DNA from 4 places in the Streptomyces sp. NPDC002623 genome. Region 1 is predicted to be linked to each of the others. Evidence: riboswitches for the same ligand, from Rfam matches in the RefSeq annotation. Region 1 holds a riboswitch; each other region holds the start of a gene.
The links. A riboswitch is a leader RNA that binds a small molecule or an ion and turns the genes downstream of it on or off. The one in region 1 is predicted to bind cyclic di-AMP.
Positions count from the first base shown of each region.

Region 2: it holds a riboswitch for cyclic di-AMP, as region 1 does, so the genes downstream of both, ACWD4O_RS22665 (M23 family metallopeptidase) here and ACWD4O_RS21700 (transglycosylase SLT domain-containing protein) in region 1, are expected to answer to the same signal.
Region 3: it holds a riboswitch for cyclic di-AMP, as region 1 does, so the genes downstream of both, ACWD4O_RS27490 (C40 family peptidase) here and ACWD4O_RS21700 (transglycosylase SLT domain-containing protein) in region 1, are expected to answer to the same signal.
Region 4: it holds a riboswitch for cyclic di-AMP, as region 1 does, so the genes downstream of both, ACWD4O_RS00495 (M23 family metallopeptidase) here and ACWD4O_RS21700 (transglycosylase SLT domain-containing protein) in region 1, are expected to answer to the same signal.

Region 1 covers NZ_JBSFWB010000011.1:166,581-174,008, reverse strand. Annotated here, with positions in the region: gene ACWD4O_RS21710 (LolA family protein) at 1-570, opposite strand, end outside; gene ACWD4O_RS21705 (polyprenyl synthetase family protein) at 863-1,873, opposite strand; cyclic di-AMP (ydaO/yuaA leader) riboswitch at 2,571-2,784, shown strand; gene ACWD4O_RS21700 (transglycosylase SLT domain-containing protein) at 2,788-3,270, shown strand; gene ACWD4O_RS21695 (HAD family hydrolase) at 3,325-4,149, opposite strand; gene ACWD4O_RS21690 (GNAT family N-acetyltransferase) at 4,408-5,472, shown strand; gene ACWD4O_RS21685 (glycosyltransferase) at 5,770-7,137, shown strand; gene ACWD4O_RS21680 (polysaccharide deacetylase family protein) at 7,314-7,428, shown strand, end outside.
Region 2 covers NZ_JBSFWB010000012.1:40,358-47,785, reverse strand. Annotated here, with positions in the region: gene ACWD4O_RS22675 (tyrosine-protein phosphatase) at 1-494, opposite strand, end outside; gene ACWD4O_RS22670 (alpha-galactosidase) at 730-2,805, shown strand; cyclic di-AMP (ydaO/yuaA leader) riboswitch at 3,110-3,267, shown strand; gene ACWD4O_RS22665 (M23 family metallopeptidase) at 3,272-4,270, shown strand; gene ACWD4O_RS22660 (GDSL-type esterase/lipase family protein) at 4,502-5,611, shown strand; gene ACWD4O_RS22655 (rhamnogalacturonan lyase family protein) at 5,608-7,428, shown strand, end outside.
Region 3 covers NZ_JBSFWB010000016.1:81,527-88,954, reverse strand. Annotated here, with positions in the region: gene ACWD4O_RS27520 (adenosylmethionine--8-amino-7-oxononanoate transaminase) at 1-867, opposite strand, end outside; gene bioB (biotin synthase BioB) at 860-2,080, opposite strand; gene ACWD4O_RS27510 (8-amino-7-oxononanoate synthase) at 2,229-3,356, shown strand; gene ACWD4O_RS27505 (DUF397 domain-containing protein) at 3,437-3,670, opposite strand; gene ACWD4O_RS27500 (helix-turn-helix domain-containing protein) at 3,680-4,540, opposite strand; gene ACWD4O_RS27495 (ATP-binding protein) at 4,754-5,236, shown strand; gene ACWD4O_RS27490 (C40 family peptidase) at 5,319-5,792, opposite strand; cyclic di-AMP (ydaO/yuaA leader) riboswitch at 5,796-5,966, opposite strand; gene ACWD4O_RS27485 (hypothetical protein) at 6,371-6,676, opposite strand; gene ACWD4O_RS27480 (ATP-dependent Clp protease proteolytic subunit) at 6,684-7,319, opposite strand.
Region 4 covers NZ_JBSFWB010000001.1:122,618-130,045, forward strand. Annotated here, with positions in the region: gene ACWD4O_RS00480 (DNA gyrase/topoisomerase IV subunit A) at 1-305, opposite strand, end outside; gene ACWD4O_RS00485 (M16 family metallopeptidase) at 583-1,926, shown strand; gene ACWD4O_RS00490 (M16 family metallopeptidase) at 1,923-3,311, shown strand; cyclic di-AMP (ydaO/yuaA leader) riboswitch at 3,536-3,703, shown strand; gene ACWD4O_RS00495 (M23 family metallopeptidase) at 3,718-4,461, shown strand; gene ACWD4O_RS00500 (GntR family transcriptional regulator) at 4,650-5,345, shown strand; gene ACWD4O_RS00505 (HPr family phosphocarrier protein) at 5,495-5,776, opposite strand; gene ACWD4O_RS00510 (bifunctional acetate--CoA ligase family protein/GNAT family N-acetyltransferase) at 5,955-7,428, shown strand, end outside.

The sequences.
Region 1 (7,428 bases):
GGCCTCGTCGGAGCTCTCGTCGACGGTGGAGTGATAGACCTCGTTGGAGGCGCTGTCGTACCCCCACACGTCCTTGCCGTTGTGGATGAGGCTGTATTCGGCGGCGTTCTCCAGCAGCGAGAGCTTCTGCCTGTCCGGGCCGTCGGCGGCGACGCGCAGGGTGTGCGTGCCGGAGGCGAGCTCGGTGAGCTTGGCGGACGGATCGGCGGACGATCCGTCACCGCCCTGCTGCGCGACGCCGGAGAGGAGACCGCTCTCCAGCCCGCCGAGGTCGGGCAGCCCGAGATCGGTGCTGATCTTCACGGTCCCGGACAGCTGCTGTACGTCCGAGGCGGCGATCTTGTCGAGGAGTTGCTGTGCGGTGATCTTCGGCAGGTCGGGGTCGCCGGAGTCGGCGAGCGCCGGGACCAGCCCGATCGTCGCCGCCGCGACACCGATCACGGTGACCGGGACGACGTACCGCACTGCCTTGCGCCGCCCGAGGCGCAGCTCGTCGGCGTCCCCACCGGTCGCGTACCCAGCGGTCGCGTCCACGCCGGTCGTGGTGTCGTCGGATGCCTTCGGTGCCATGTGTGCCTTACCTCCGTCGTCGGCGGCGGCTGGTCATCTCGCGCTGAAGTTCCCCACCCCAAGCCGCCATTCTCACCCGAATCGGTGAGGAGTGGTGTTTTCCGTGGTTCCCATCTGACCAAATCCACTCTTCGGAAGCGTCAACCCGGGGACTCAACTCCACGTACACCTCCGGTATGACACAACGCGCCGAGACCACGCCCGACCCGTAGGGGTCGGCGGGCGGTGGGCGGGCTGGGACGGGGCGGAGACCGGTGGGCGGAGACCGGTGGGCGGAGACCGGTGGGTGGGGTCAGCCGGCTCGGTGGACCACGGCGTCGCAGAGTTCCATCAGCGCCGCCTTGGAGTCGCACTCCCGCAACGGCGCCAACGCGGCCCGCGCGTCCTTCGCGTACCGCACCGTGTCCCGGCGGGCCTGTTCCAGCGCCGGGTGGGCCCGGAGCGCCTCCAGGGCCTCGGCGAGCCGGGCATCGTCGCTCAGGTCGGAGTCCAGCAGCTCGCACAGGGCGATGTCCTCGGGCAGCGACAACCGCGCCGCCCGCTCCCGCAGCCGCAGCACCGGCAGCGTGGGAACGCCCTCGCGAAGGTCCGTCCCGGGCGTCTTTCCCGACTCGCGCGAGTCGGAGGCGATGTCCAGGACGTCGTCCGCCAGCTGGAAGGCGACGCCCAGCCGCTCGCCGTACTGCGTCAGCACGTCGACGACCGTCTCGTCGGCGCCCGACATCATCGCCCCGAAGCGGCAGGCGACCGCCACCAGCGAGCCCGTCTTGCCGCCGAGCACGTCGAGGTAGTGCTCGACCGGGTCGCGCCCGTCCGTCGGCCCTGCCGTCTCCAGGATCTGTCCGGTGACCAGCCGCTCGAACGCCTCCGCCTGCACCCGAACCGCCTCCGGCCCGAGGTCGGCCAGGATGTGGGAGGCGCGCGCGAAGAGGAAGTCACCCGTGAGGACGGCGACGGAGTTCCCCCAGCGGGCGTTCGCGCTGGGCACCCCGCGCCGCACGGCGGCCTCGTCCATCACGTCGTCGTGGTACAGCGTGGCCAGATGGGTGAGCTCCACGACCACGGCCGACGGCACGATCCCCGGCGCGTACGGGTCCCCGAACTGCGAGGCGAGCACCACGAGCAGCGGCCGGAACCGCTTCCCGCCCGCCCGTACGAGGTGCTGGGCAGCCTCCGTGATGAACGGAACCTCACTCTTGGTGGCCTCGAGCAAGCCTTCCTCGACAGCCGCCAATCCGGCCTGGACATCGGCTTCCAGAGCCTGGTCCCGCACGCTCAGCCCGAACGGCCCGACGACGGTCACGAGGGGTCTCCTGTCTGCTGGTGTCTACTGGCGATTACGCGGTTTGTCGATAGGTCGCTGCCATCACTCAAGTCAGCGTATCCGGTCACGTTTCGATCACCGATAGCCCCCACGTCCCGCAGGCTCGAATGGGCCCGCCGAGGAGGCGTCGCGCCGGGTCTGCCGACGCCGGATCCGGCCCGTTATGTTTCTGATCAGCCCATATGAACGAACACCTATCGAGTTACCAGGTAGTAGTGATTCATGCCTGCCGGGTGATCCAGGGGCGCCCCGCGACCGTTTCCCGCCACGCGCGGGCGGGCGCGCCGCCTGGCGCCCCGCACCGCGAGGCCTCCCGCGTCGTCGGATCGACGAAATCCATGAGCGACAAAATGGACACATGGGAACGGATGGCAGCAAAGCGCTGAGAATTCCAGGCCCACCCCTTTGCCGCTCCTTTAACTATGAGTTGGGAACAATGCCCGATTCGCCACTCTTGTGATTGCTGGTGAGTTGGCTCACTCCCGGCACCGAGCCGCCCCCCGCACGCCATCCACCATTTCCCCGCGCCCCTCAAGCAAGTTGGGGCTTTGCACCCACAAAGGATCAAGCACCCCATAGGGCACAGACCAAGGTCAATAGGGGTGATCTGTGAATCCGCTACTTGTTCCGGACATGTGCTCTCGCATACGTTCCCGGCCTGTCGGGCGGACGCCGAATCCTGCCGCCGCCCGAAACACCCATCGAGAACCGCACGGCAGGAGCGGGGGAACCAGGTAGGCCGCCGAATCGAAATTCTGGACGTCTTGGATTTTCAGGATGTTTCGGACACTTCGGTACGGCTTGGGGTGAAGTCGCATCCGTCAGGACGCGGCCGGGCAGCTCCCGCCCGAACCCGACAGCTCACCTCGCAGGCGCCGGAGAGGAACTTCGTCATGTCCGCTGCCGCTCAGCCGCGCCGCGCCCGCCGTACCCGTCTCGCCCGCACGCTCGCCGTCGCCGCCACCGGCGCGGCCGTGCTCGCCCTTCCGATCATCGGCTCCACCACCGCCTCCGCGGCCACGCCGACCGTCACCACCGCCTCCAGCCTCGGCTACGCCAACAACCTCGACGGCTGGATCCGCGCCTCGCTCCAGGTCATGGCGCAGCACGGCATCCCGGGGACGTACAACGGCATCTACCGCAACGTCATCCGCGAGTCCTCCGGCAACCCCAACGCCATCAATCTCTGGGACTCCAACGCGGCCGCGGGCATCCCGTCCAAGGGACTGCTCCAGGTCATCGACCCGACCTTCCGCGCCTACCACGTCGCCGGCACGTCGTGGAACTCCTACGACCCGGTCGCCAACATCACCGCCGCCTGCAACTACGCGGCCGCGCGCTACGGCTCGATCGACAACGTGTTCGGCGCGTACTGACAGAACCCCCTACGGGACCTACAGGCCCTGATGGTCCTACGGGACCTAGGGGTCCTACGGGAACAGTCTTTCGAGGACGACGGCCACGCCGTCGTCCTCGTTCGACGTCGTCACCTCGTCGGCCACGGCCTTGAGCTCGGGATGGGCGTTGGCCATGGCGACACCGTGCGCGGCCCAGTCGAACATCGGGATGTCGTTGGGCATGTCCCCGAACGCGACGGTGTCCTCGGGCCGCAGACCCAGGTGTTCGGCGGCCAGTGCCAGGCCCGTCGCCTTGGTGATCCCGCAGGGCTGCAGCTCGACCGTGCCCGGCCCCGACATGGTGACGGTGGCGAGCGAGCCGACCACCGAGCGGGCCGTCGCCGCCAGCTCGTCGTCGGACAGCGTGGGATGGCGCAGCAGCACCTTGCTGATCGGCTCGCACCACAGATCGTCGCGTCGGTCGACGCGCAGGGCGGGCAGTGTCGGGTGCGGCATCCGGTAGCCCGGCTCGATGAGCGTCAGTCCGTCGACGCCGTCCTGGTCGACGGCCGCGTACAGCTGCCCGACCTCCGCCTCGATCTTGCCGAGCGCGGTCTCCGCCAGCTCCCGGTCCAGCGTGACCGACCACAGCAGACGGTCCGCGCCGGCGTCGTACAACTGCGCGCCCTGTCCGCACACCGCGAGCCCCCTGCTGTGCAGGCGGTCGAGGAGCGGCCGGACCCGGGGCGCGGGCCGTCCCGTCACCACCAGGTGGCGTGCGCCGGCGGCCGTCACCCGCGCGAGGGCGTCGAGCGACCGGTCGGAGAAGGTGTCGTCGCCGCGGAGCAGCGTTCCGTCCAGGTCGGTGGCGATCAGGGAGTACGCGGTGCGCGCGGCATATGCGAGGGGTGCGGCCATGATCAGAGAATACGGATCCCGCGCCCCCCGGGTTCGACGCAAACCGAACGACGGCCAGGTCCTGTCCTGTTCTGCCAACTCCCCTTTAAAAGAAACGGCTTTCTGACGCGTTGCCGGGTAGTGGACGGTTAAAGGCCTCTGCACCGGTTGGCAACAACATGGGACGCTACCTACCGCGACGCCCGGGTGGAGCGGTACCGTCCAGGTGTCCAGGGGGGACTTGATCGGGGGGTCAGGTTGAGCAGTGGGCGCATTCGTGTGCTGAGGCCACAGGACCTCGGCGAGGGGGAGAGGGAGCGGTGGCGGGCACTGCGTGCCGCGTCGACGCTTCCGCGAAACCCCTTCATGGAACCGGAATTCACCGACGCCGTGGGCCGCGTGCGGCCACGCGCACGTGTGGCGGTGGTCTACGAGGGGCGCGAGCCGGTCGGCTTCCTGCCCCACGAGCGGGGCAGGCTCGGCCAGGGCCAGGCCCTCGCCTACGGCGTCTCGGACGCGCAGGGCGCGGTGCTGGCCCCGGGCCTCGGACTGAACGCCGCCGAACTGATGCGGGCGTGCTCCCTGACGAGCTTCGCCTTCGACAATCTGGAGGCGGAGCAGGGGCTGTTCCTTCCGCACGCGGCCGAGGAGTACGCCGCCTATGTCATCGACGTCGAAAAGGGTTACGAGACCTACGAGTCCGTCCTGCGCGCGCAGTCGCCGAAGTTCCTGAAGACGACCCTCGCCAAGGAGCGCAAGCTCGGCCGGCAGGTCGGGGAGCTGCGGTTCGTGTTCGACGAACGCGACCCGGCCGCGCTGCGCACGCTCATGGGCTGGAAGTCCGCGCAGTACCGCAGGACCGGTCGCCGGGACCGGTTCGCCCAGGAGTGGATCACCCGGCTCGTGGACGCGCTGGCCGAGACACGCGCACCGGACTGCTCCGGCACGCTGTCCGTCCTCTACGCGGGTGAGCGGCCCATCGCCGCGCACTTCGGACTGCGTTCGTCGACCGTCCTGGCCTGCTGGTTCCCGTCGTACGACCCGGAGTTCGCGAAGTTCTCGCCCGGTCTCGTGCTGCATCTGCGGATGGCCGAGTCGGCCGCCGCGGAGGGCATCGGCCTGCTCGACCTGGGGCGCGGCGCGGCCGAGTACAAGGACTCGCTGAAGACCGGGGAGATACCCGTGTTCGAGGGAGCGTGGACGCGTCCGGGGGTGGGCGCCGCGCTCTACTGGCTCAGCCGTGAACCGTCCCGCCGCGCGCACCACTTCGTACGCAACCGGCCGAGGCTCGCCGCAACGGCCGCACGGACCTTGAAGGGCGCGGGTCGGCTGCGCCGGTCGTGACGGTCATGGGACTAGGGCCTGTCCGGCGGATCAGGTCGGAGGAAAGCAGCGGTGACTCATCAACACACGTGAGCGGGGTCTGGTGCGTTCAACTGCAAGGCGGAGGAGGGCGACGACGCGGAGCGTCGGCAACCGACGACAACGCCGCAGGTGGGCGTGCCAGACCCCGCGTCTCCGGCATGATCCGCCGGACAGGCTCTAGGGGGGTTCGTGTTCCGCGCAAGAGGTGTGCCGCACGCGATCGTGCGGCAGGAGATCGTGCAGCAGGAGATACAGAGATTCCTCGACATCCGGCCGGTGCAGGTCGCCGAGCTCGAGCTGGACGAGGGGGGCGTGCTCAGACCCGGACCGGGCAGCCCGCCGCTCACGCACGGCGAGGTGTTCGTGCTGGTCAGGAGGGGTGGGCGACCGGTCGGAACGCTGCTCGGGCACGTGCCGGAGGGGGCCGACCCGAAGGCCGTCCTCATGGATCTCGCCGCTCGTGAAACAGCCGGGGCGTCGGCGGGGCCCGCAGACCGGGCCCGGACGGGGCCCGCAGACCCGCCCGCCCCGACGCCGACGCCGGCACCGACGCCGGCCCCTATAGCCGTGTCGATGTCGACGCCCGTGCCGTCCACGACTGTCGTCGTCGCCACGCGCGAACGGACCGGGAAGCTCGCCCACGCGCTCGACTCGCTCCTCGCCCAGGACCACCCCGACTTCGAGATCCTCGTCGTCGACAACGCGCCCGTCACCGACTCGACCCGGGATCTGGTCGAACGCAAGTACGCCGAGCGGGTGCGGTACGTGACCGAGCCGGTGCCCGGTCTCGCCGTCGCGCACAACAAGGGCGTCGAGGCCGCGCACGGCGAGGTGATCGCCTTCACCGACGACGACGTCGTGGCGGACCCACGCTGGCTCACCGAACTCACCGCGCCCTTCGTCTCCGACCCCGGTCTCGGCTGCACCACCGGCCTGATCCTGCCGGCCCGGCTGCGCACCCCTGCGCAGGTCCTCCTCGAGAGCCACGGCGGCTTCGCCAAGGGCTTCACGGCACGCACCTACGACCCGCACGACCCGCCCGCCGACGAGCCGCTGTTCCCCTTCACCGCGGGCCGCTTCGGCTCCGGCGCCAGCATGGCCTTCCGCACGGAGGTGCTGCGGGCGGTCGGCGGCTTCGACCCTGCGACGGGTGCGGGCACGCGCGCGCGTGGCGGCGACGACCTCTACGGGTTCGTCCGTGTCCTGGCCGCGGGCCATCGTCTGCACTACACCCCGCAGGCCCTGGTCTGGCACCACCACCGGGAGACCTGGCGGGACCTGGAGACCCAGGCGTACGGCTACGGCGCCGGCCTCACCGCCTACCTCACGGCGATCCTCGTCAACCGCCCCGGCCTGCTGCCCGCCTTCCTGGCCCGGCTGCCCCGCGGGCTGGCGTACGCCCGGACGCTGACGGCGAGCCGGGAGGCGGAGGTCTCCGCCGGAAACACGGAGAGCTCCGCAGGAAATGCGGGGGGCTCCGCAGGAAATGCGGGCGGCATTCCCGGCGGCCACGACGACCGGACGCACGCCTGGCCCGGACGGCTGTCCCGGCTCCAGCGGCGCGGCATGCTCTACGGGCCGGTGGGCTATCTACGAGCCCGGCGCGCGCTGCGGAGCGCTGCACGATCGATCGGTGCGGGCTGATGGCGGGGGCCGCGCACAGAGGCGGTGCGGGCAGCGGAGGCGGCACGGGCAGCGAAGACGACGGGGTCGGCGACGGGCTCGGTGCGGCCGGTGGGGTCGACGGGGTCGGCGGGGTCGGCGGGGTCGGCGGGGTCGGCGGGGTCGGCGGGGTCGGCGGGGTCGGCAACAGCATCCCCGTGTTCCTCTACCACGCCGTGATGGAGGACCCGCCCGACTGGATCGCCGAGTTCACCGTCAGTCCGAAGCAGTTCGGCGCGCACCTGGACGCCGTCGTCGACAGCGGACGTACGC
Region 2 (7,428 bases), on a different contig from region 1:
CCCGCGCGGTCCTTGCCCGCCGCGCAGTGCATCAGGGCCGGGACGCTGTCCTCGGCGAGCGCGTGCAGCACGCGCGCGTGCTCGGCCGTGCGGTCCTGGACGATACGGCGGTAGGAGGCGATCATCCGGCCCGCGGCCTTGCCGTCGCCGAGGATCTCGCGCAGCTGGTCGAGCCGGCCGTCCCGGACCATCTTCCAGAACTCGGAGCCGTCCGCCGGGTCCGACAGCGGCAGGTTCACATTGCGCACGCCCGGCAGCTCGACGTCCGGGCCCTCCAGCCTCTGGTCCGCGGCGTTGCGGAAGTCGAAGATCGTGTGCAGGCCCAGGCCGGAGAGGAACGCGGCGTCCTCGTCGGTCGCGTGCGCGAGGTGGCCGCTGCGGAACAGCACGCCGTGCCGTACGCGCCGGCCGTCGACGGTCGGCAGGCCGCCCACGTCCCGGAAGTTGCGCACGCCGGCCAGCTCGGGCTCGGTCGACGGGATCTGCTGCGTCACGGGTGCCCCTTCCTGTCGGTCTCCGTCGGCGCGGCTCGTGGTGGCCGACGGGACACCTCCTAGGACCATACGACATGGATTCCCCGGGCAACGGGTTGTCCACAGGCCGGCCGACCGGTCGTCCGCGCAGGTGAAGACTTGTCCGCGGACTCGGCGGTCGGGAGTTGCCCGAGGGGCCGACCGCAATCGATGATGTTGGTGCTTGATCGCACCTGTTCGAATTAGTGGGGGTTTGATGCCCGAGATCGCCGACGACGGCCGTACCTGGCTCCTTTCGGGGCCGACGAGCAGCTACGCCCTCCATCTCACCGAGGCCGACGAGCTGGTCCACCTGCACTGGGGTCCGGGCATCGCGCTCGCGGACGCCGAGGCGCTCGCCCAGCTGCCGCCGTCGGAGCGCGGGGCGTCCTTCGAGTCCCCGCTCGACGGCCGCGAGGAGTACCCGGTCGAGGGCGGCCCCCGCTTCGTGCGGCCCGCCCTGTCCGTGCGCACCGACGAACGGCGCGGCACCGAGTGGACCTTCGAGGCCCACGAGAGCGACGGCGACGAGCTCAGGCTCCGCTTCCGGGACGCCGGGCTCACCGTCACCCTGCACTACCGGATGCGCGGCGACGTCGTCGAGCGCTGGACGACCCTGCGCAACGACGGCGAGCGGCCGCAGGAGCTGCTGCGCGCCGACTCCGCCGTGTGGACCCTGCCCGAGCGCGAGGACTGGCGGCTGTCGCAGCTGCACGGCCGCTGGGCCGCCGAGTCGCGGCTCACGCGCTCCCCCCTCACCTACGGTGAGAAGGTCATCGGCAGCCGCCGTGGACACACCGGACACCAGCACCTGCCCTGGGTCGCCCTGGACACCGACGCGACCGAGGAGCGCGGCGAGGTCTACGGCTGCGCCCTCGCCTGGTCGGGCTCCTGGCGGATCGCCGTCGCGCAACTCCCCGACGCGCGCGTGCAGATCACCGGCGGCGCCGGATACGACGACTCGGGCCTGCTGCGGTTGGAGAACGGCGAGTCCTTCACCACGCCCGTCTTCGCCGGCCTGTGGAGCGACGAAGGATTCGGCGGCGCGAGCCGCGCCTGGCACGCCTATCAGCGCGCGTACGTCGTCCCGGACGCCGAGCAGGACCGGCCGGTGCTGTTCAACTCCTGGGAGGCCACCTACTTCGACATCTCCGAGGAGCAACAGGCGACCCTGGCCCGGCGCGCCGCGGCGATCGGCGTCGAGCTGTTCGTCGTCGACGACGGCTGGTTCGGCAAGCGCACCGGCGACCACGCCGGGCTCGGCGACTGGACGCCCAACCCCGACCGCTTCCCGAACGGCCTGAAGCCCCTCGCGGACTATGTGCACGCCCTCGGCATGCAGTTCGGCATCTGGGTCGAGCCCGAGATGGTCAACCCCGACAGCGAGCTGTACCGGGCCCACCCCGACTGGGCGCAGTTCCAACCGGGACGAAAGCGGACGGAGTTCCGCAATCAGCTCGTACTCAACCTCGCGCGCGAGGACGTCCAGGAGTACCTCTGGGAGCAGCTCCACGGGCTTCTCTCCAGCGCCCCCGTCGACTACGTCAAGTGGGACTTCAACCGCTGCTTCACCGACGCGGGCTGGCCGGACGACCCCTACCCGCAGCGGCTCTGGGTCGACCATGTAAGGGCCCTGTACGGCCTCCTGGACCGACTGCGGGCGGCCCACCCGGGCGTCGCCTTCGAGTCCTGCTCGGGCGGCGGCGGACGTATCGACCTCGGGATCATGAGCCGCACCGACCAGGTGTGGACCTCCGACAACACCGACCCGCTCGACCGGCTCGACATCCAGCATGGCTTCAGTCAGATCCACCCCGCCCGGGTCATGGCCGCGTGGGTCACCGACAGTCCCAACGCCCAGCTCAACGGCCGGGTGAGCTCGCTGCGCTTCCGGTTCGTCAGCGCCATGGCCGGTGTGCTCGGCGTCGGCGGCGACCTCTCGGAGTGGAGCGAGGAGGAACTCGCCGAGGCGCGGGAGTGGGTGGACCTCTACAAGGAGATCCGGCCTCTGGTGCAGCACGGCGACCTCTACCGGCTGCGTCCCCCGGCGGGCGGTCTGAGCGCCGTCCAGTATGTGCGCGGAGACGAGAGCGTCGTCCTCGCCTGGCTCCAGGCCCAGCGGTTCGGGGAGCCCGTGCCGGTGCTCCGGCTGCGCGGACTCGACCCGACACAGTCGTATGAATGCCGCGAAACGGGCGAAGTTCACCGAGGTGCGGTGCTGTTGCATCACGGGCTGCGCACCGAGCTGAAGGGCGACCTTGATGCGACGGTTATCCGACTCCGTCGTATCTGAGCCTTCTGTCCGAATTGGATCCTTAATTCCAACTCGCTCTGGAATAAAGGATCCTGGAGGGCTGTCACGTGAGCAGCGTCATATCCGTGACCGAGCGTCGTACGTCATGTTCACGTAATTCATGCGCTTTTCAAGGGTATTCGGCGAATGGCGGGCGTTTGGATTCACGGAGTGTGACCGGGAATTCTCACAGCAGATCAAGAGAAATGCATTAACCGTGCAACCTCTGCTTGTCCCCGTGCGTCCTGGTCGCTTACGTTCCACACCAATCCGGACGGATGCCTAATCCTGCCGCCGCCCGGAGCCCGCACACTCACCCGTCCACGGCAGGAGCGGGGGACCCACAGGCACAACCGCCTGTTCCGGTCCCGGAACAGGCTTGGGGTAAAGCCGCGCCTCGGCGCGGCCGGGCATCTCCAGCTCGCACCCGACAGCTCACCTCGCAGGCGCCGGAGAGGAATTCGCCATGCCCGCGAAGGGTAAGCACCGTCGTCCCAAGACCCAGCGCTTCACTCGTTCGATAGCCGTCGCCGGAACCGGCGGCGCAGCGCTCGCCCTTCCGCTCATGGGCGCCGCCGGCGCTCACGCGGCCCCCGCTCAGTCCGTTTCCCAGTCCGTTTCGCAGGCCGCGTCCCAGTCGGTCGCGCAGACGGTTTCGGAAAGCGCCGTGCAGGCCGCTCCGGTGACCCGGAAGACCGCCGCCGCGAAGACCTACACCGTGCGGTCCGGGGACTACCTCTCGAAGATCGCGGACGAGCAGGACGTCAGCGGCGGCTGGCAGAAGCTGTACCAGGACAACCGTGCGGCCGTCGGCGACAACCCCTCGCTGATCCACCCCGGCCTCAAGCTGTCGATCGGCAAGCAGGCCGCGACCGGCACCACCGAGTCGTCCGGTTCGTCCTCCTCGGCCTCCTCTTCCGGAAGCTCGTCGTCGAAGTCCTCGAAGTCGGCGAAGTCCTCCGACTCGAAGTCCTCCGACTCGCAGGCCTCCACCTCGTCCTCCGCCTCGTCCTCGAAGACGACCACGCAGGCGGCCGAGAGCAGCACCGGCGCCTCCAGCGGTTACCAGCTCCCCGTGGCCGGCGCCTCCGTCGGCACCGCGTACCACGTGGCCGGCAGCATGTGGTCCAGCGGCTACCACACCGGCGTCGACTTCGTCGTGCCGACCGGCACCTCCCTCAAGGCCGTGGGCGCGGGCACCGTCGTCTCCGCGGGCTGGGGCGGCGCGTACGGCAACCAGGTCGTCATCAAGCTCGCCGACGGCTACTACGCCCAGTACGCCCACCTGTCCCAGCTGTCGGTCTCGGCCGGCCAGACCGTGACCGCGGGCCAGCAGGTCGGCCTCTCCGGCGCGACCGGCAATGTGACCGGCCCGCACCTGCACTTCGAGATCCGCACCACGCCGGACTACGGCTCGGACGTGGACCCGATCGCCTACCTCCGCTCGCACGGAGTCTCCGTCTAGCATCCGCGGACGACCCACCGCCTGACACGCAGTCGAAGGCCGGACCCCGATCCCCGGGTCCGGCCTTCGGCGTGTCCGCGTCCGTTTTCTTGATCGTTTCATTGCCGCCGTGTGGCGGGTTCGTGGCAGCCGCATGGCATCCCTTTTCGCCCTGTCGACAACCGGGCCAGAGTGGGGACACAGTGATCTCCGTCAGGGAGCAAGCGCTTTCCACCGCTCTTCGGAGGTCCCGTGTCCGGCGTCGTCCACCGCTGCACCGCCGTCGTCAGGTGTGCCGCGACCGCGGCGGTCGTGGCGCTTCTCGTGGCCGGGGCCGCTCCGCCCGCGTCCGCCTCGGCCGCTGGTGCGGGTGCGGGTGCGGGTGCGGGTGCCGCGAGCGTCGTCCGCCCCGACGACCGGCGGCTCGTCTACGAGGGCCGCTGGGGGCGTACCGCCGAGGCCGCCGTCACCGTCAACTCCGGTTCGCGGCTGCGGTTCCGGTTCGTCGGGAGCGCCGTCCACGCCCTGTTCGACGTCTCGTCGGTCACCGTGCCCGCGCAGCTCTACGTCTCCGTCGACGGCGGACCCAGGCAGCTGTACGCCGTCGACCGCGGCGACCTCCGGATCGCGGCGACCGGGCGAGGCCAGCACACGGCCGAGCTGTCCGTGAAGGACGTCTCCGCGCGGGTGAACCGGTGGACGCCGCCGCTGGAGTCGGGCGTCACGCTGACCGGCATCCGGGGCCGCCTGCTGGAGCAACGTGCGCCGAGAGCCCCGGAGTTGGTGTTCTTGGGCGACTCCGTCACCCAGGGCGTACTGGCGCTCTGCGCGGTCAACACCTCCGACTGCGCCGACGGGACGGCCGCCTACCCCACCCTGGTCGCCGACGCCCTGCACGCCTCGCTCACCCAGGTCGGTTTCGGCCGCCAGGGTGTGATCCGGACCGGCAACGGGGGAGTGCCGGCCGCCGGTGACGCGTACGCCTGGAACCATGCGGGCTCCCCGGCCCGGCCGGACCGGGACGCCGATGTGATCGTCGTCAACCAGGGCACCAACGACACCGCGTTCGGCTCGGCCGAGTTCCGCACCGCCTACCGCGCCTACCTCGAACTTCTGCGGGCGGCCGCGCCGCACGCCCGCATCCTCGCCCTGCGTCCCTTCGGCGGGGCGCACGCCGCCGACATCGCCGAGGTCGTCGCCGAACTCGCCGACCGGCGCACGGAGTTCGTCGACACCGCCGGCTGGCTCTCGGCCGCCGATGGCGACTTCCAGGACGCCGTCCATCCGAACGCCCAGGGCCACCGCAAGGCGGCCGACCGCCTGATCCCCCTCATCGGAAAGCTCGCGAAGGAGCACCAGTGAACGCCATCCGCCGCCGAAGAGCCGTCGCCGTCTCCACCGTCTGCGCCGCCCTGCTGGCCGGGCTCTTCTCCGCGCCCGCCGGACACGCCGCCGACGCCCCGCGCCGGATCGTCGAGGACCTCGACCGCGGCCTGGTCGCCGTGCCGTCCGGGCAGGGCACGTTCCTCAGCTGGCGGCTCCTCGGCACCGAGTACGCGAGGTACGGCGACGCCATCGCCTTCGACGTGTACAAGAACGGGCGCAGGCTGAACCGGCAGCCGATCAGGAAGTCGACCACCTACCAGGACGACACTCCGGGCACGGGCACGTACACCGTGCGAGCGGTCGTCGACGGGCGCTCCCAGAAGGCGAGTCCGCCCGCGCTCGACCTCGCCGACGGCTACGCCGAGATCCCCCTCGCCGCCGCCGACGGCTACACCGTGCAGCACGCCTGGCCGGGCGACCTCGACGGGGACGGGCGCTACGAGCTCGTCGTCAGCCGCCTCTCCGGGACCCGGGACCGGTCCGACCTGCTGGAGGCGTACAAGCTCACCGGCGAGCGGCTGTGGCGGGTCGATCTCGGCCCCGGCTCCTACACCCAGGTCGGGGGGAACGGCGCCAACGACCCGGCGCCCGCCGCGATCAGCGGCTCCACCGCCATCGGCGGCTACCGCAACGACGACAACGTCACCGTCTACGACCTCGACGGCGACGGCCGGGCGGAGGTGCTGGCGCACACCGCCGCGGGGACCGTCTTCGCCGACGGCGCCCGGGTCACCGCCGCCTCGCCCGCGAACCAGTTCGTGTCGGTGATCGACGGAGCGACCGGCGCCGAGCGCACCCGGCAGCCCGTCCCCGAGGACTTCGTCGCCGACGGCCCGTCCGGCGGTCACTTCGGCATCGCCTACCTCGACGGCGAACACCCGAGCCTGATCACCAAGTTGGTGACCCGGGTCGGTGCCAGGCGAGGCTCGTTCCGGGTGCTGTTCCAGACCTGGGACTTCAACGGCACCGACCTGACCCGGCGTTGGAAGTACGTCGTGGACCCGACGAGCGGTGCGAGCAGCTTCCACCAGATCCGTACCGTCGACGTCGACGGGGACGGCAAGGACGAGATCGCCGACGGCAACTACGTGGTGAACAGCGACGGCACCCTGCGTTACGTCGTCGACCGGGCCATCCACGGCGACCGTTTCGACATCGCCGACCTCGACCCCGACCGGCCCGGTCTGGAGGGCTTCGCCATCCAGCAGTCGGAGCTGGGCGTCGTGTCCGCGTTCCCCTGGTACTACTACGACGCCGACACCGGCGAGCGCCTGACGACCGGCTCCCACCCCGCGGACCCGGTGAGCGACGCCGACCTGGACACCGGGCGCGGCAACGCCGCCGACATCGACCCGAACCACCGTGGCTACGAGTACTGGACGTCCACCGCCGACGTGACCCGGCCCGGCGCGGGAGTCTTCAACGTCCGGGACGGCAAGGTCTCCACGACCACGCCCAGCGTCAACTTCCGTATCTGGTGGGACGGTGACAAGGCGTCAGAACTGCTCGACTTCACCCGGGTCGAGAAGTGGGACCCGGCGACCGAGACCAGTGCGACGCTCCTCGACCCGTCCGGCGTGGTCTCCGGCGCCCGCAACGCCACCCCCTTCTACGGCGATCTCCTCGGCGACTGGCGCGAGGAGATCCTCGCCGAGACCGCCGACCACACCGCCCTGCGCCTCTACACCTCCACCGAGCCGACGGCCACCCGCGTCTACACGCTCGCCCAGAACCCCGCGTACCGCCTGGGCTGGACCGTGCGCGGCTACCTCCAGTCCACCTACCCCGACTAC
Region 3 (7,428 bases), on a different contig from region 1:
CGCCATGGTGAGATAGCCGCCGGTCAGCGCCTTGCCGACGCACATCACGTCCGGCGTCACCGCGGCGTGCTCCGCCGCGAACAGCGCGCCCGTGCGGCCGAACCCGGTCGCGATCTCGTCGAACACCAGCAGCACGTCGTGCGCGTCGCACGCCTCGCGCAGCACCCGCAGATAGGCGGGGGAGTGGAACCGCATCCCGCCGGCGCCCTGCACCACCGGCTCCACGATGACCGCGGCCAGTTCGTCGGCGTGCCGCTCGATCGCCGCCCGCAGCAGGTCGGCGTACGCCTCCTCGTACTCCACCGGAGGCGGGTCCACGAAGACCTGCCGGGGCAGCACCCCGGTCCACAGGTCGTGCATCCCGCCCTCGGGGTCGCACACGGACATCGGCTGCCAGGTGTCTCCGTGGTAGCCGCCGCGCCAGGTCAGCAGCCGCTGCTTGGCCGGACGGCCCAGCGAACGCCAGTACTGCAGGCACATCTTCACCGCGACCTCGACCGACACCGACCCCGAGTCGGCCAGGAAGACATGCTCCAGACCCTCGGGCGACATGTCGACAAGGAGCTTCGCCAGCCGCACGGCGGGCTCGTGGGTGAGCCCGCCGAACATCACATGACTCATCCGGCCCAACTGCTCGCGCACGGCCTCGTCGAGCACCGGGTGGCGGTAGCCGTGGATCGCCGACCACCACGACGACATGCCGTCGACCAGCTCGCCCGAGCCGTCCGCCAACCGCAGCCGGACCCCGCTCGCCGACTCCACGACGAGCGGGTCCACCCGGCCGGGCATCGGCCCGTACGGATGCCAGACGTGCCGCCGGTCGAGCTCCAGCAGCTCGGGGACGTCGAACGAGGGCAGCTCAGGCATTGGGCGCGAGGTCGGTGCCGGCGCCCCGACGGCGTACGGCGACCAGGTCCGTACGGGGCTCGCTCGCGGCCGGCGCGGCAGCGGCCGTCCCGCAGACGCCGCCGCCCTCGTGCGAACCGCAGCCGCCCCCTTCGTGCGATCCGCACCCGGCGCCGGCGTGCGACCCGCAGCCGCCGCCCTCGTGGGACCCGCAGCCCGCGTCCGCCGCCACCCGGTGCTCCGGCAGGGTGACCTGCTCCGCGCCCTCCACCTCGAACCCGGCGTCCGCGATCATCTCCAGGTCGGCCTTGCCGGCCTGGCCCTCGGTCGTGAGGTAGTCGCCGAGGAAGATCGAGTTGGCCAGGTGCAGGGCGAGCGGCTGCATCGTGCGCAGATGGACCTCGCGGCCGCCCGCGATGCGCACCTCGACGTCCGGGCACACGAACCGCACCATCGCCAGGATCCGCAGACAGCGCTGCGGGGTGAGGTTCCACTCCTTGGCCAGCGGGGTGCCGTCGACCGGGATGAGGAAGTTGACCGGCACCGAGTCCGGGTCCAGCTCGCGCAGCGAGAAGACGACGTCCACCAGGTCCTCGTCCGACTCGCCCATGCCGGCGATCAGACCCGAGCACGCCGACAGACCGGCCGCGTGCGCCTTCTGGACCGTGTCCACCCGATCGGCGTACGTGTGGGTGGTGGTGATCTCGCCGTAGGTCGACTCGGAGGTGTTCAGGTTGTGGTTGTAGGCGTCGGCGCCCGCCTCGCGCAGCCGCTCGGCCTGTCCGTCGGAGAGCAGCCCCAGACAGGCGCACACCTCGACGCCCTCGTTCTGGTCCTTGATCGCCTTGATGGTGCCCGCGACCCGGTCCACGTCCCGGTCCGTCGGCCCGCGCCCGGACGCCACCAGACAGACCCGCTTGGCCCCGCCCGCGAGTCCCGCCGCCGCGGCCTTGGAGGCCTCGTCGGGCTTGAGCCAGGTGTACTTGAGGATCCCGGCCGTGGAGCCGAGCCGCTGGGAGCAGTAGGAGCAGTCCTCGGGGCACAGCCCCGACTTGAGGTTGACGAGGTAGTTGAGTTTCACCCGGCGCCCGAACCACTGCCGGCGCACCCTGCCGGCCGCGGCCACCACGTCCAGCACGTCGTCGTCGGAAGTGGCCAGCACGGCCAGCGCTTCCTGGCGGGTCGGCAGCTCGCGCCGAAGCCCCTTGTCCACCAGCGTGTTCAGCAGGTCCATGAGAGCCGATCCTGTCCTACGGACCTCCTCCGGGCCAAGGTAGGGATCGCACAACACACCCGCTTCGACGTGTGGGTATTGCCACACCGTGGGTGGGCGGCCGGGCCGCTAGGGTCTGTCCGCTACCTACAAAATCCCCGGAGGACCCATGGCGTTCGGCTGGATCGACGAGCAGGCGGAGCTGCGCCGCCGGGCCGGACTCGTACGGACGCTGCGGCCCCGTCCGGCCGACTCGCCGCTCCTCGATCTCGCGAGCAACGACTACCTGGGCCTGGCCCGCCATCCCGAGGTCGTAGAGGGGGCCGCGGCGGCCGCCCGGGCCTGGGGCGGCGGCTCGACCGGCTCCCGGCTCGTCACCGGCACCACGGAGCTGCACGGCGAGCTGGAGCGGGAGCTCGCGGAGCACTGCGGGTTCGAGGCGGCCCTGGTCTTCTCCTCCGGGTACGCGGCCAACCTCGCCGCGGTCACCGCGCTGGCCCCGCACGGCTCGCTCATCGTCTCCGACGCGGGCAACCACGCCTCGCTCATCGACGGCTGCCGGCTGGCCCGCGGCGCCACCCAGGTCGTCGGGCACGCCGACCCGGACGCGGTGCGCAAGGCCCTCGCCACCCACGAAGGCCCGGCCGTGGCCGTCTCCGACACCGTCTTCTCGGTCGACGGCGACGCCGCCCCGCTGGCCGCCCTCGCGGCCGTCTGCCGGGAGCACGGCGCCGGACTGGTCGTCGACGACGCCCACGGCCTCGGCGTGCTCGGGGACGGCGGACAGGGCGCTCCGTACGCGGCGGGTCTCGCGGGTGCCGACGACGTGGTCGTCACGGTCACGCTGTCCAAGTCGCTCGGCAGCCAGGGCGGCGCCGTGCTGGGTCCCGCGCGCGTGATCGACCACCTGGTGAACGCGGCCCGCACGTTCATCTTCGACACGGGTCTGGCCCCGGCGGCGGCGGGCGCGGCCCTGGCGGCGCTCCGGCTGCTGCGCAGGGAGCCGCAGCGGGCGGCGCGCGCGCGTGCGGTGGCGGCCGAGCTGCACGCGCGCCTGACGGCCGCGGGCCTGGAAGCGGTGCGTCCGGACGCCGCGGTCGTCTCCGTGCGTGCACCGTCCCCGGAGGAGGCCGTGCAGTGGGCGGCGGACTGCCGGTCGGCAGGCCTCGCCGTCGGCTGCTTCCGACCTCCCTCCGTGCCCGACGGCATCTCACGCCTCAGGCTGACCGCCCGAGCGAACCTCTCCGGGGCCGAGCTGGAACGCGCTGTACGGGTGATCGGCGAGACACGACCATGAGTCGGCGTGACACGGCCGTGGGTCGCCGCTGACCGGTGGGCCGGTCGCCGCTGACTGGTGCGCCGACTACTGCGGTGCGGTCAGCGCAACGTGGCGGTGAAACCCGTCCAGCTCTCGGGGGAGAAGAGCAGGGCGGGTCCGGCCGGGTCCTTTGAGTCGCGTACGGCGAGCAGACCGGCCAAGGGTCCTGTGGCCGGCCGGGCCGTCTCGACGCAGTTGTTCGCTCCCGTGCTGTAGCTGCTGCGCAGCCACCGCACATCCGGGAGACGGTCGGGATCGGTACTGGAAGGTACGTTCCGCGGTAGTGCGGACATGGTGCCTCCTTACGCGCCGCCTGCTATCGCGGCGATGTAATCCGATGAGTCCCCGGGCGAAAGGGCATACGCCCGAAGGGCGTTGAAGGCCTCGGTGTAGGCCTCGAGGTGTTCTTTCCGTTCGAGATAGAGGCTACTCGTCAAGTGGTCGAGAACAACCACATCCAGATCAGAAGTGCGCGAAAATGAGAAGATAACGAAAGGCCCGGTTACGCCGATATGCGCCCCGGCGGCGAACGGAAGGACCTGCAGCCGCACTTGGGGCAGTCGGGCGGCCTCCACGAGCCGACCGAGCTGCTGCGCCATCACCTCGGGCCCGCCCACCTCCCGCCGCAGCACCGCCTCGTCCAGCACCGCGCTCAGCTCCAGCGGCGGCTGCGCGCGCAGCACGTCCTGCCGGGCCAGTCGCACCTCGACCAGTGTGTCGAGCTGGTCCTCCGTGACGCCCTCCACCGCGGCCCTGGTCACCGCACGGGCGTACTCGGGCGTCTGCAGCAGCCCCGGTACCACACTCGTCTCCAGGGTGCGCATCGCGCTCGCCTGGGACTCCAGGCTGATGAAGTCCCGGTAGGTGGGCGGCAGCACCCCGCGGTAGGCGTGCCACCAGTGGTCCCGGCCGCCGCTGCCGTCGGCGCCGGCCAACGCCAGCATCAGCTCCCGCAGTTGCGGATCGGCCACCCCGTAGGCGTCGAGGAGTAACCGCACATCGGCCGGTTTTGACCCACTGGTGCCCGTCTCGATGCGGCTCACCTTGGACTGGTGCCAGCCCACGAGCCGAGCGGCCTCACCACTGGTGAGGCCCGCCTGAGCGCGCAGATTGCGCAGTTCGGCGCCCAGCTTCCGGCGGCGCACCGCGGGTCCGTGCTGCATGGGCTCCTCCTTACTCCTTACGGGCCGTCCAAATACGCTCTGCCGTCGCAGAGTTCACCGCATTGAGCGACAGATATATGCATATCTTGGTGGATCGCCACCCGTGACCGGTGCGGTAATGGCAGTCTGGCGAAGAAGCACCAGTCCGGGACCGTACTCGAACCATCCGCTCCGTGTCGGACCCCGGTCCCGTGGGAAAGGGACGACGTCGCCATGGCAGATCACCTGGAAGCATCCGTCACTCTGCCGAGCGATCCCGCCTCGGTCTCCACAGCCCGCGGTTTCGTGGCCGGCACCCTCGGAGAGTGGGGTCTGCCGGCGGACACGGAGGCGGCGGACACCATCCGGCTGATCGTCTCAGAACTCACCACCAACGCCGTACAGCACACCTTCGGGCAGTCACCCACCTTCACGGTGGACCTCGTCCTCGACCGTGACGAACACTTGCGCATCGGTGTCACCGACAGCCACCCGCGCTTCCCCAAACGACTGCCGGCCGCCGTCCAGCAGGACAACGGCCGAGGCATGGTGATCATTCGCTGGCTGACCGCGGAGTGCGGCGGCAGACTCAGAGTGCGGCCCACCCGGGAGGGCGGCAAGACGGTCACCGTCGAGCTCCCGTGGACGGCCGCGGCGACGGAACCGGTGGCCGGAGCCCTGGCGGCCCAGGCGGAGGGCGAGATCCCGGGGCGATGACGGCGCGTCAGGACGCCGGCACCGCCCCGGGAGACCCAGGGATCCGCCGGACAGTGAGACCCGGGGATCCGCCGGACAGGCCCTAGCGGACCCGGCCGTACCAGACGCTCTTGGTCCAGATCTTCTGCAGCTTCACCACGTCTCCGGTCTTCGGCGAGTGCCAGATCTTGCCGTTACCCGCGTAGATCCCGACGTGGTACACGCTCGAACCCGAGTGGAAGAAGACCAGGTCGCCTGCCTTGCGGCCCGACGCCGAGATGTGCTTGGTCTTGTTGTACTGCTGGGCCGCCGTACGCGGCAGGCTCTTGCCCGCCTTCTTGTACGAGTACAGCGTCAGCCCCGAGCAGTCGAACCTCTTCGGCCCGGTCGCGCCGTACTTGTACGGTGCACCCTTCTTGGAGGCCGCGATCTGGAGCGCCTTCGTCGCCGGTGTGGCGGCCGCGGCGTCCGAGGCGAGCCCCGGGACCACGACCGTGCCGCCCACGGCGGCGATGGCGAACGCCGAGGCCGTACCGGCCCGGGCCATGAGCGACGGGACACGATTGAGCGCAGTCATGCGCAACCCTTCGTCAGCCGCCTGTGAAGGATGACCTGTCGGATTCGGGCTGACAAAGTTGCCCGGCCGCGACTGCGGCTTCACCCCAAGGGCTGCTCGACCCGGTCATGGCGTGACCGTTCCGGCGACCCGTCGTGCTTGGGTCCTCCACTCCTGCCGATGCACTTCTGTCGACCGGGCATCCGGGCGGCGGCAGGACTCGGCGTCCGCCCGGACCGCCCCGCCGCTTGTGGCGGGGGCTTGTCGTCAGTCAGGGATCTTGGCTCACTCATGTCCGAAAATCCCAACGGAACCGGGGATTTGTGGGGTTACTCACCACTCACCCGTTCGGGTGGACACCCTGATGGCCGATCAGGTGTCAAGAATGCCAAAGGGCCCCGGACCAGCACCGGAGCCTTTTCCTCCGCCCGAAAAGAGCACTTTCGCGCAACTTCGGCGAGCGGGAAAAGAAGTGGTCGCTACGCCGAACGGAGGTAACCCGTCTGGTGCGTTTCAACTCCGGTCCGGACGTCGCGTTCGGGGCGCGCGCCGCCCGGACCGGAGCGCGGTCCGCGTCGGCCGTCGGGTCGAGGGTCGGGTCAACTGTCGGAGAGCGGAGGCACCGTGACGCGCGCCGTTCGGCGCTCCCCGTCGAGGACGCGCAGCGCCCGCGCGAGCGTCGGCGCGTGGAACTCGCTCTCGCCCCGCTGGTGCATCAGCGTCAGCGCGTCGCGCAGTGCGGTCGCCTTGGCCACCAGCGCCTGGGCCGCCCGCAGTCCGCGGTAGGTGTCCCCGTGGTGGGCGGGGTTGATCCGGCCGAGCAGGTCGACCACGTCCAGATAACCGTCGATCAACTCGGCCTCGGCGCGCGTCAGGGCGGGCAGCGGCGGCAGTTCGGGCACCATCGGCCGCTCACCTCCCGCCCTGCGTGCCGGCCGAGGCCTTGCGGCTGGCGACGATCCCGTCCACCAGGCCGTACTCCAGGGCCTCCTGGGCGGTGAGGGTCTTGTCCCGCTCGATGTCCGCGGTCACCTGCGCCGGCGTCCGCCCGGTGTGCCGTGCCAGCATCTCCTCCAGGCTCGCCCGGGTGCGGGCCAGTTCCTCCGCCTGGATCGCGATATCACTGGCCTGGCCCTCGACGGGCCCGGGCAGCGACGGCTGGCGGATCGTCATCCGCGCGCCCGGCAGCGCGAACCGCTTGCCCGGCGTGCCGGCCGCGAGCAGCACCGCGGCGGACGAGTCCGCCCGGCCCAGGCAGGTCGTCTCCACGTCGCAGGCGACGAAGCGGATCGTGTCGTAGAGGGCCGTCATCGCGCTGAACGAGCCGCCGGGGGAGTTGATGTACAGCGCGATGTCCCGGTCCGGGTCCTTGTGCTCCAGGTGCATGAACTGGGCCGTCACGTCGTTCGCCGAGATGTCGTCGATCGGCGTCCCGAGGAAGACGATCCGCTCCTCCAGCAGCTTCGAGTACGGATCCATCGTCCGGTGCCCGAAGCTCGTGCGCTCGGTGAACTCGGGCAGGACATGGCGGGCGGACGGTCGGTTCATCGTGCCCCCTCCTTCGATGTCTGACGGTGTCCGTCGGTGTGTCGTGGTGTGTGGTGGTGGTGTCCGTCGGTGTCTGTAAAAAATGTACAGGACGTACGTGACGTTAGAA
Region 4 (7,428 bases), on a different contig from region 1:
CGCACCAGGGCGTCGTAGATCGACGCGTCGCCGTGCGGGTGCAGCTTGCCCATGACCTCGCCGACGACACGGGCGCACTTCACATAGCCGCGCTCCGGGCGCAGGCCCATCTCGTTCATCTGGTAGACGATGCGGCGATGCACCGGCTTGAGGCCGTCACGGGCGTCCGGTAGGGCGCGGGAGTAGATGACCGAGTACGCGTACTCGAGGAAGGAGCCCTGCATCTCGTCGACGACGTCGATGTCGAGGATCCGCTCCTCGTACGACTCGTCGGGCGGCGGGGTCTTCGTGCTGCGGCGGGCCATCGCTGCCGGCTCCTTGCTGGGGCGTGTGACGGGATCTGACGCGGACCATTGTGGACCGTGGCACTGACAGCGCGGGCGTGGACCCGGCGTGGGCGGTCCGGCCCCGCACGCAGAGGCACCTCCTCCACGGCTGCCCGCAGGCTACGCGATCTCGCTCTCGGCGTATGTCGCCCGGGAACTTCGCGGACCGTCCGCACGCTTGCATACAGTGGCAGGACCGGCAGGAAAACCGCGGTTTCGACGACCGCGTCCGCGATCGGAAGGGACGTACATGCCCATGGGTCACACCGCCACAGCCCAGGCAGGCTCCGGGGGCCTGACAGCGACCGAGCACCGCCTGGCCAACGGCCTGCGCGTGGTGCTCTCGGAGGACCACCTGACCCCCGTCGCGGCGGTGTGCCTCTGGTACGACGTGGGCTCGCGCCACGAAGTCAAGGGGCGTACCGGCCTTGCTCACCTTTTCGAGCACCTGATGTTCCAGGGCTCCGGCCAGGTCAAGGGCAACGGCCACTTCGAACTGGTCCAGGGCGCGGGCGGCTCGCTCAACGGCACCACCAGCTTCGAGCGCACCAACTACTTCGAGACCATGCCCACCCACCAGCTGGAGCTCGCTCTCTGGCTGGAGGCCGACCGCATGGGCTCCCTGCTCACCGCGCTCGACGACGAGTCGATGGAGAACCAGCGCGACGTCGTCAAGAACGAGCGCCGCCAGCGCTACGACAACGTCCCCTACGGCACCGCGTTCGAGAAGCTGACCGCTCTCGCCTACCCGGAGGGCCACCCCTACCACCACACGCCGATCGGCTCGATGGCCGATCTGGACGCGGCGACCCTGGAGGACGCGCGGGCGTTCTTCCGCACGTACTACGCGCCCAACAACGCGGTCCTGTCCGTGGTCGGCGACATCGACCCGGTGCAGACCCTCGCCTGGGTCGAGAAGTACTTCGGCTCCATCCCCGGCCACGACGGCAAGCCCGCTCCGCGTGACGGCGCGCTGCCCGAGGTCATCGGCGAGCAGCTGCGCGAGATCGTCGAGGAGGAGGTGCCGGCCCGCGCCCTGATGGCCGCCTACCGTCTGCCGCAGGACGGCACGCGTGCGTGCGACGCCGTCGACCTGGCGCTCACCGTCCTCGGCGGCGGCGAGTCCTCCCGGCTCTACAACCGCCTCGTGCGCCGTGACCGCACGGCGGTGGCGGCCGGTTTCGGCCTGTTGCGGCTCGCCGGGGCCCCCTCCCTGGGCTGGCTGGACGTGAAGACGTCCGGGGACGTCGAGGTGCCCGTCATCGAGGCCGCCATCGACGAGGAGCTCGCCCGGTTCGCCGCGGAGGGCCCCACGGACGAGGAAATGGAGCGCGCCCAGGCCCAGTTGGAGCGCGAGTGGCTCGACCGGCTCGGCACGGTCGCCGGCCGCGCGGACGAACTGTGCCGGTTCGCCGTCCTGTTCGGCGACCCGCAGCTCGCGCTGACCGCCGTCCAGCGGGTGCTGGACGTGACGCCCGAGGAGGTGCAGGAGGTCGCCAAGGCCCGTCTGCGCCCCGACAACCGCGCGGTGCTCGTCTATGAGCCGACCGCCGCCGAAGCCCCCGCCGACCAGGACGAGAACGAGGAGGCGGCCCGGTGACCGAGCTCGCCACGATGGACTTCCACCCCCAGCCCCGGGCCGGCGAGGCCAAGCCGTGGGCGTTCCCGGCGCCCGAGCGCGCCGCGCTCGCCAACGGTCTGACGGTCCTGCACTGCCACCGCCCCGGCCAGCAGGTCGTCGCCGTCGAGATCCTCCTCGACGCGCCGCTGGACGCCGAACCGGCCGACCTCGACGGCGTCGCCACGATCATGGCGCGCGCGTTCTCCGAGGGCACCGACAAGCACTCCGCCGAGGAGTTCGCCGCCGAGCTGGAGCGCTGCGGCGCCACCCTGGACGCGCACGCCGATCACCCCGGCGTCCGGCTCAGCCTCGAGGTGCCGGCCTCGCGCCTGCCCAAGGGCCTCGGCCTCCTCGCCGACGCCCTGCGGGCACCCGCGTTCGCCGACAGCGAGGTCGAGCGCCTCGTTCGCAACCGGCTGGACGAGATCCCGCACGAGCTGGCCAACCCCTCCCGGCGTGCCGCCAAGGAGCTCTCCAAGGAGCTGTTCCCGGCCACCGCGCGCATGTCCCGCCCGCGCCAGGGCACGGCGGAGACGGTCGAGAAGATCGACTCCGCTGCGGTGCGCGCCTTCTACGAGAAGCACGTGCGCCCCGCCACGGCCACCGCCGTGGTCGTCGGCGACCTCACCGGCGTCGACCTGGACGCGTTGCTGAGCGACACCCTGGGCGCCTGGACGGGCTCCTCGGCCCAGCCGCGGCCGGTGCCGCCGGTGACCGCCGACGACACCGGCCGGGTCGTCATCGTGGACCGCCCCGGCGCCGTCCAGACGCAGTTGCTGCTCGGCCGTATCGGCGCCGACCGGCACGACCGCGTGTGGCCCGCGCAGGTGCTCGGCACGTACTGCCTCGGCGGCACCCTCACCTCCCGCCTGGACCGCGTCCTGCGCGAGGAGAAGGGCTACACCTACGGCGTCCGCGCCTTCGGGCAGGTCCTGCGGTCCGCCCCGGACGGCTCGGGCGCCGCGATGCTCGCCATCAGCGGCTCCGTGGACACCCCGAACACCGGTCCCGCCCTCGAGGACCTCTGGAAGGTGCTGCGCACCCTCGCGGCCGAGGGGCTGACCGACGCCGAGCGTGACGTCGCCGTGCAGAACCTGGTCGGGGTGGCGCCGCTGAAGTTCGAGACCGCGGCGGCCGTCGCGGGCACGCTGGCCGACCAGGTCGAGCAGCACCTGCCCGACGACTTCCAGGCGACGCTGTACCAGCAGCTCGCCGCGACCGGCACGGTGGAGGCCACCGCGGCGGCCGTGAACGCTTTCCCGGTGGACCGGTTGGTGACCGTCCTCGTGGGCGACGCGGCCCAGATCAAGGCGCCGGTCGAGGCCCTCGGCATCGGCGAGGTGAAGGTCGTGTCCGCGGAGTAGTCCGCGGCGCGGTCACGGCGCGGACCCGGCAACGGCACGCGCGTGTAGGGGCCCTGGTCGACGGAAGCGTCACCAGGGCCGCTAAATGTCCGAATTGGGGCGGAGGTTGCCTGTCTGCCCTGTGGGATGCGCTACAAAAACCGGGATTCGTTTGAGGATTGAAACCTGCCCCGCTTAGCTTCGTGCGGGCTGTTCGTCAGGCAGTGCGCCGCAGCCGCGGCACCGGACAGTCATCGCCGAGTCCCCGTACGGCGCGAGCCAGGGGAGCCGGGGACCCACTTGTGAAGTCCCTGGGGTGAATCGGACGCCCGCGCGAGTTGCGAGGGGGCCCGTAGGAGACCTTCCTGCTCCGAACCCGTCAGCTAACCCGGTAGGCGAGAGGGAAGGAAAGGATACCCCTGTCTTCATGGCGATCACCTGCGCCACCGGGAAGCACCGTCGGCCCAGCCGGATGCAGCGGACCACCGTTCGCGCGGCGGGCGTCGCGGCGCTCACCACCACCGGTGTCATGGCCACCGTCGCCTCCACTCCGGCCCTCGCCGCAGAGCCCACGCCCGAGCAGACCGGGCTGATCCCCGTCGTCACGGTCGGCGAGTCCGTCGCCGAGCAGCTCGACGACCAGGTCGCCGTGCAGAAGCAGGCGGCCTTCGAGCAGGCCGCCCGCGAGGCCGCCGCCAAGAAGGCCGTGGAGGAGCGCGAGGCACGCGTGCGTGCCGCCCGCGAGGCCGAGCGCAAGCGCCTCAACGCCTTCGTGCTGCCGATCACCGGCTCCTACGTGTCCACCGGCTACCAGGCCAGCAGCTCCCTGTGGTCCTCCGGCAGCCACACCGGCGTCGACTTCCACGCGGCCAGCGGCACCACCGTGCACGCGGTCGGCCTGGGCACCGTCGTCGAGGCCGGCTGGGGCGGGTCGTACGGCTACCAGGTCGTGATCAAGATGAACGACGGCACGTACACCCAGTACGGTCACCTGTCGTCCATCGAGGTGTCGGTGGGGCAGCAGGTCACCCCGGGCCAGCGGATCGCGCTGTCCGGCGCGACCGGCAACGTCACCGGCGCGCATCTGCACTTCGAGGCCCGCACCACCGCCGAGTACGGCTCGGACATCGACCCGGTCGCCTACCTCCGCGCGCACGGCGTGAACGTCTGACGACGCACGGCGACAGATCGTTCGGCCCCGGCCCTCCCGGCCGGGGCTTTCGTCGTTTTCGAGATCCTGTTGTCCAAAAAATATCCACGGATTCCAGTCCGCCATCGGAAATTCCCGCTGATTGCAATAGAGTCACGGAACACACGTCAATCGTCGACGTTTCACGGGGATTAAGGCGGAGGTCCGTCATGCGTATTCCGGCGCACTCGGTGTGCACGGCCATCCGGGACGACATCGTCGCGGGTGTCTACGAGCGCGGCAGCCGCCTCACGGAGGAACTCCTCGCCCGCCGCTACGGCGTTTCCCGTGTGCCCGTCCGGGAGGCGCTGCGCACGCTGGAGGCGGAGGGCTTCGTGGTCACACGGCGGCACGCGGGCGCGTGCGTCGCCGAGCCGACCGAGCAGGAGGCTGCGGACCTGCTGGAGATGCGCATGCTGCTGGAGCCGCTCGGCGCCTCCCGGGCCGCCCAGCGGCGCACCGAGGCCCATCTGAAGGTGCTGCGCGGTCTCGTCCGGCTGGGCCAGGAGCGGGCCAGGAGGGGCAACAGCGAGGATCTGCGCTCCCTGGGCGGCTGGTTCCACGAGACGCTCGCCCAGGCCTCCGGAAGCCAGGCCCTGACCTCGATGCTCACCCAGCTGCGCCACAAGATCGCCTGGATGTACATCGTGGACGCCCCGGCGGACCCGGTGGAGTCCTGGGGGGAGCACGGCGCGATCGTGGACGCGGTGGCGCGCGGCGACGGGGAGCGCGCGCGTGCGGTCACGGCGCTGCACACCGAGCGCGCGACGGCCGTGCACCGGCTGCGCTTTTCCGGCGGCGTGGAGCGCGTCGACCGTGTGAGGACTTCGCAACCTCCCGTAAACATGACGGGTCTGCGGCATTAACACGGGGGCCGTATACAAAGAGGAGTTAATTCGCGGGGCACTATTTCTGCTGCCCATGAGCGGGAAATTCAAAGGGCTCGCCCGACAATTCGGACGAGCCCTTCGGTGTTGCGGGACGACGACTTTAAGGCAGCGCGCCGTCAGGGTTTTCAGACGGTCTCGGGGAGTTCCTCGAGACCCTCGGCGACCAGCTTCGCGAGCCGGTCGAGGGCAGTGTCCGCGCCCTCGGCCTCGGACGCGAGGACGATCTCCTCGCCGCCCTTGGCGCCCAGGCCGAGAACGGCCAGCATGGAGGCCGCGTTGACGGGGTTGCCGTCGGCCTTGGCGATCGTCACGGGGATACCTGCGGCCGTGGCGGCCCGGACGAAGATGGAAGCGGGGCGGGCGTGAAGGCCCTCGGCCCAGCCGACGTTGACGCGGCGCTCAGCCATGTGATGCTGCCCTTCAGTGTCTCAGGTTGTCTAGACCAGTGTTCCACACGTGAAGCCCGGGAGGGGCGGTCCATGCGTCCCGTCCCGACGTGGTCGTCGGATCGCGGCCTCGATCCGACGTGCGTCCTCCACAGACTGCCTCGCGCCGTTGTCGTACGCGAGCCGTACTCTGGGCCCCATGCAGAGCGCGTCGGACCGGCACGAGTACCCCGCCCACTGGGAGGCCGACGTGGTGCTGCGCGACGGCGGCACCGCACGCATCCGCCCCATCACCGTTGATGACGCCGAGCGCCTGGTCAGCTTCTACGAGCAGGTCTCGGACGAGTCGAAGTACTACCGCTTCTTCGCGCCCTACCCGCGCCTGTCCGCAAAGGACGTCCACCGCTTCACGCACCACGACTTTGTGGACAGGGTGGGACTCGCGGCCACCATCGGCGGCGAGTTCATCGCAACCGTACGCTATGACCGGATTGGCACCGACGGCATGGCCGCCTCCGCGCCCGCCGACGAGGCCGAGGTCGCCTTCCTCGTGCAGGACGCCCACCAGGGACGCGGTGTCGCCTCCGCGCTCCTCGAACACATCGCGGCCGTGGCGCGCGAGCGTGACATCCGCCGCTTCGCCGCCGAGGTGCTCCCCGCCAACACCAAGATGATCAAGGTGTTCACGGACGCCGGCTACACCCAGCAGCGCCACTTCGAGGACGGCGTCGTCCGCCTGGAGTTCGACCTCGAACCCACCGAGCGCTCCGTCGCCGTGCAGCGCGCGCGGGAGCAGCGCGCCGAGGCCCACTCCGTGCGACGGCTGCTGACGCCCGGCTCGGTGGCCGTCGTCGGCGCCGGCCGCACCCCGGGCGGCGTCGGCCGGAGCGTCCTCGGCAACCTCCGGGAAGCCGGCTTCACCGGACGCCTGTACGCCGTGAACAAGGCATTCCCCGAGGACCTGAAGGAACTCGACTCAGTGCCCGCGCACCGCTCGGTGCGCGACATAGCGGAACCCGTCGACCTCGCGGTCGTCGCCGTCCCGGCCGAGCAGGTGCCCGAGGCCGTCGCCGAGTGCGGCGAACACGGCGTGCAGGGACTCGTCGTCCTCTCCGCCGGTTACGCGGAGAGCGGTCCCGAAGGGCGCGAGCGCCAGCGCGAACTCGTCCGGCACGCGCGCGCGTACGGTATGCGGATCATCGGCCCCAATGCGTTCGGGGTGATCAACACCTCCCCCCAGGTCCGGCTCAACGCCTCACTCGCCCCGGAGATGCCCAGGCCCGGCCGGATCGGCCTGTTCGCCCAGTCCGGGGCCATCGGCATCGCCCTGCTCTCCCGGCTCCACCGGCGCGGCGGCGGTGTCACCGGAGTCACCGGAGTGTCGACCTTCGTCTCCTCCGGCAACCGCGCGGACGTCTCCGGAAACGACGTCCTTCAGTACTGGTACGACGATCCCGACACCGACGTCGCCCTGATGTACCTGGAGTCCATCGGCAACCCGCGCAAGTTCACCCGCCTCGCACGGCGCACGGCGGCCGCCAAGCCCCTGGTGGTCGTCCAGGGCGCCGGTTCCGCCCCCCAGGGGCACACCGTGCGGGCGACGCGCCTGCCCCACGCGACGGTGTCGGCGCTTCTGCGGCAGGCCGGCGTGATCCGGGTGGACACCATCACCG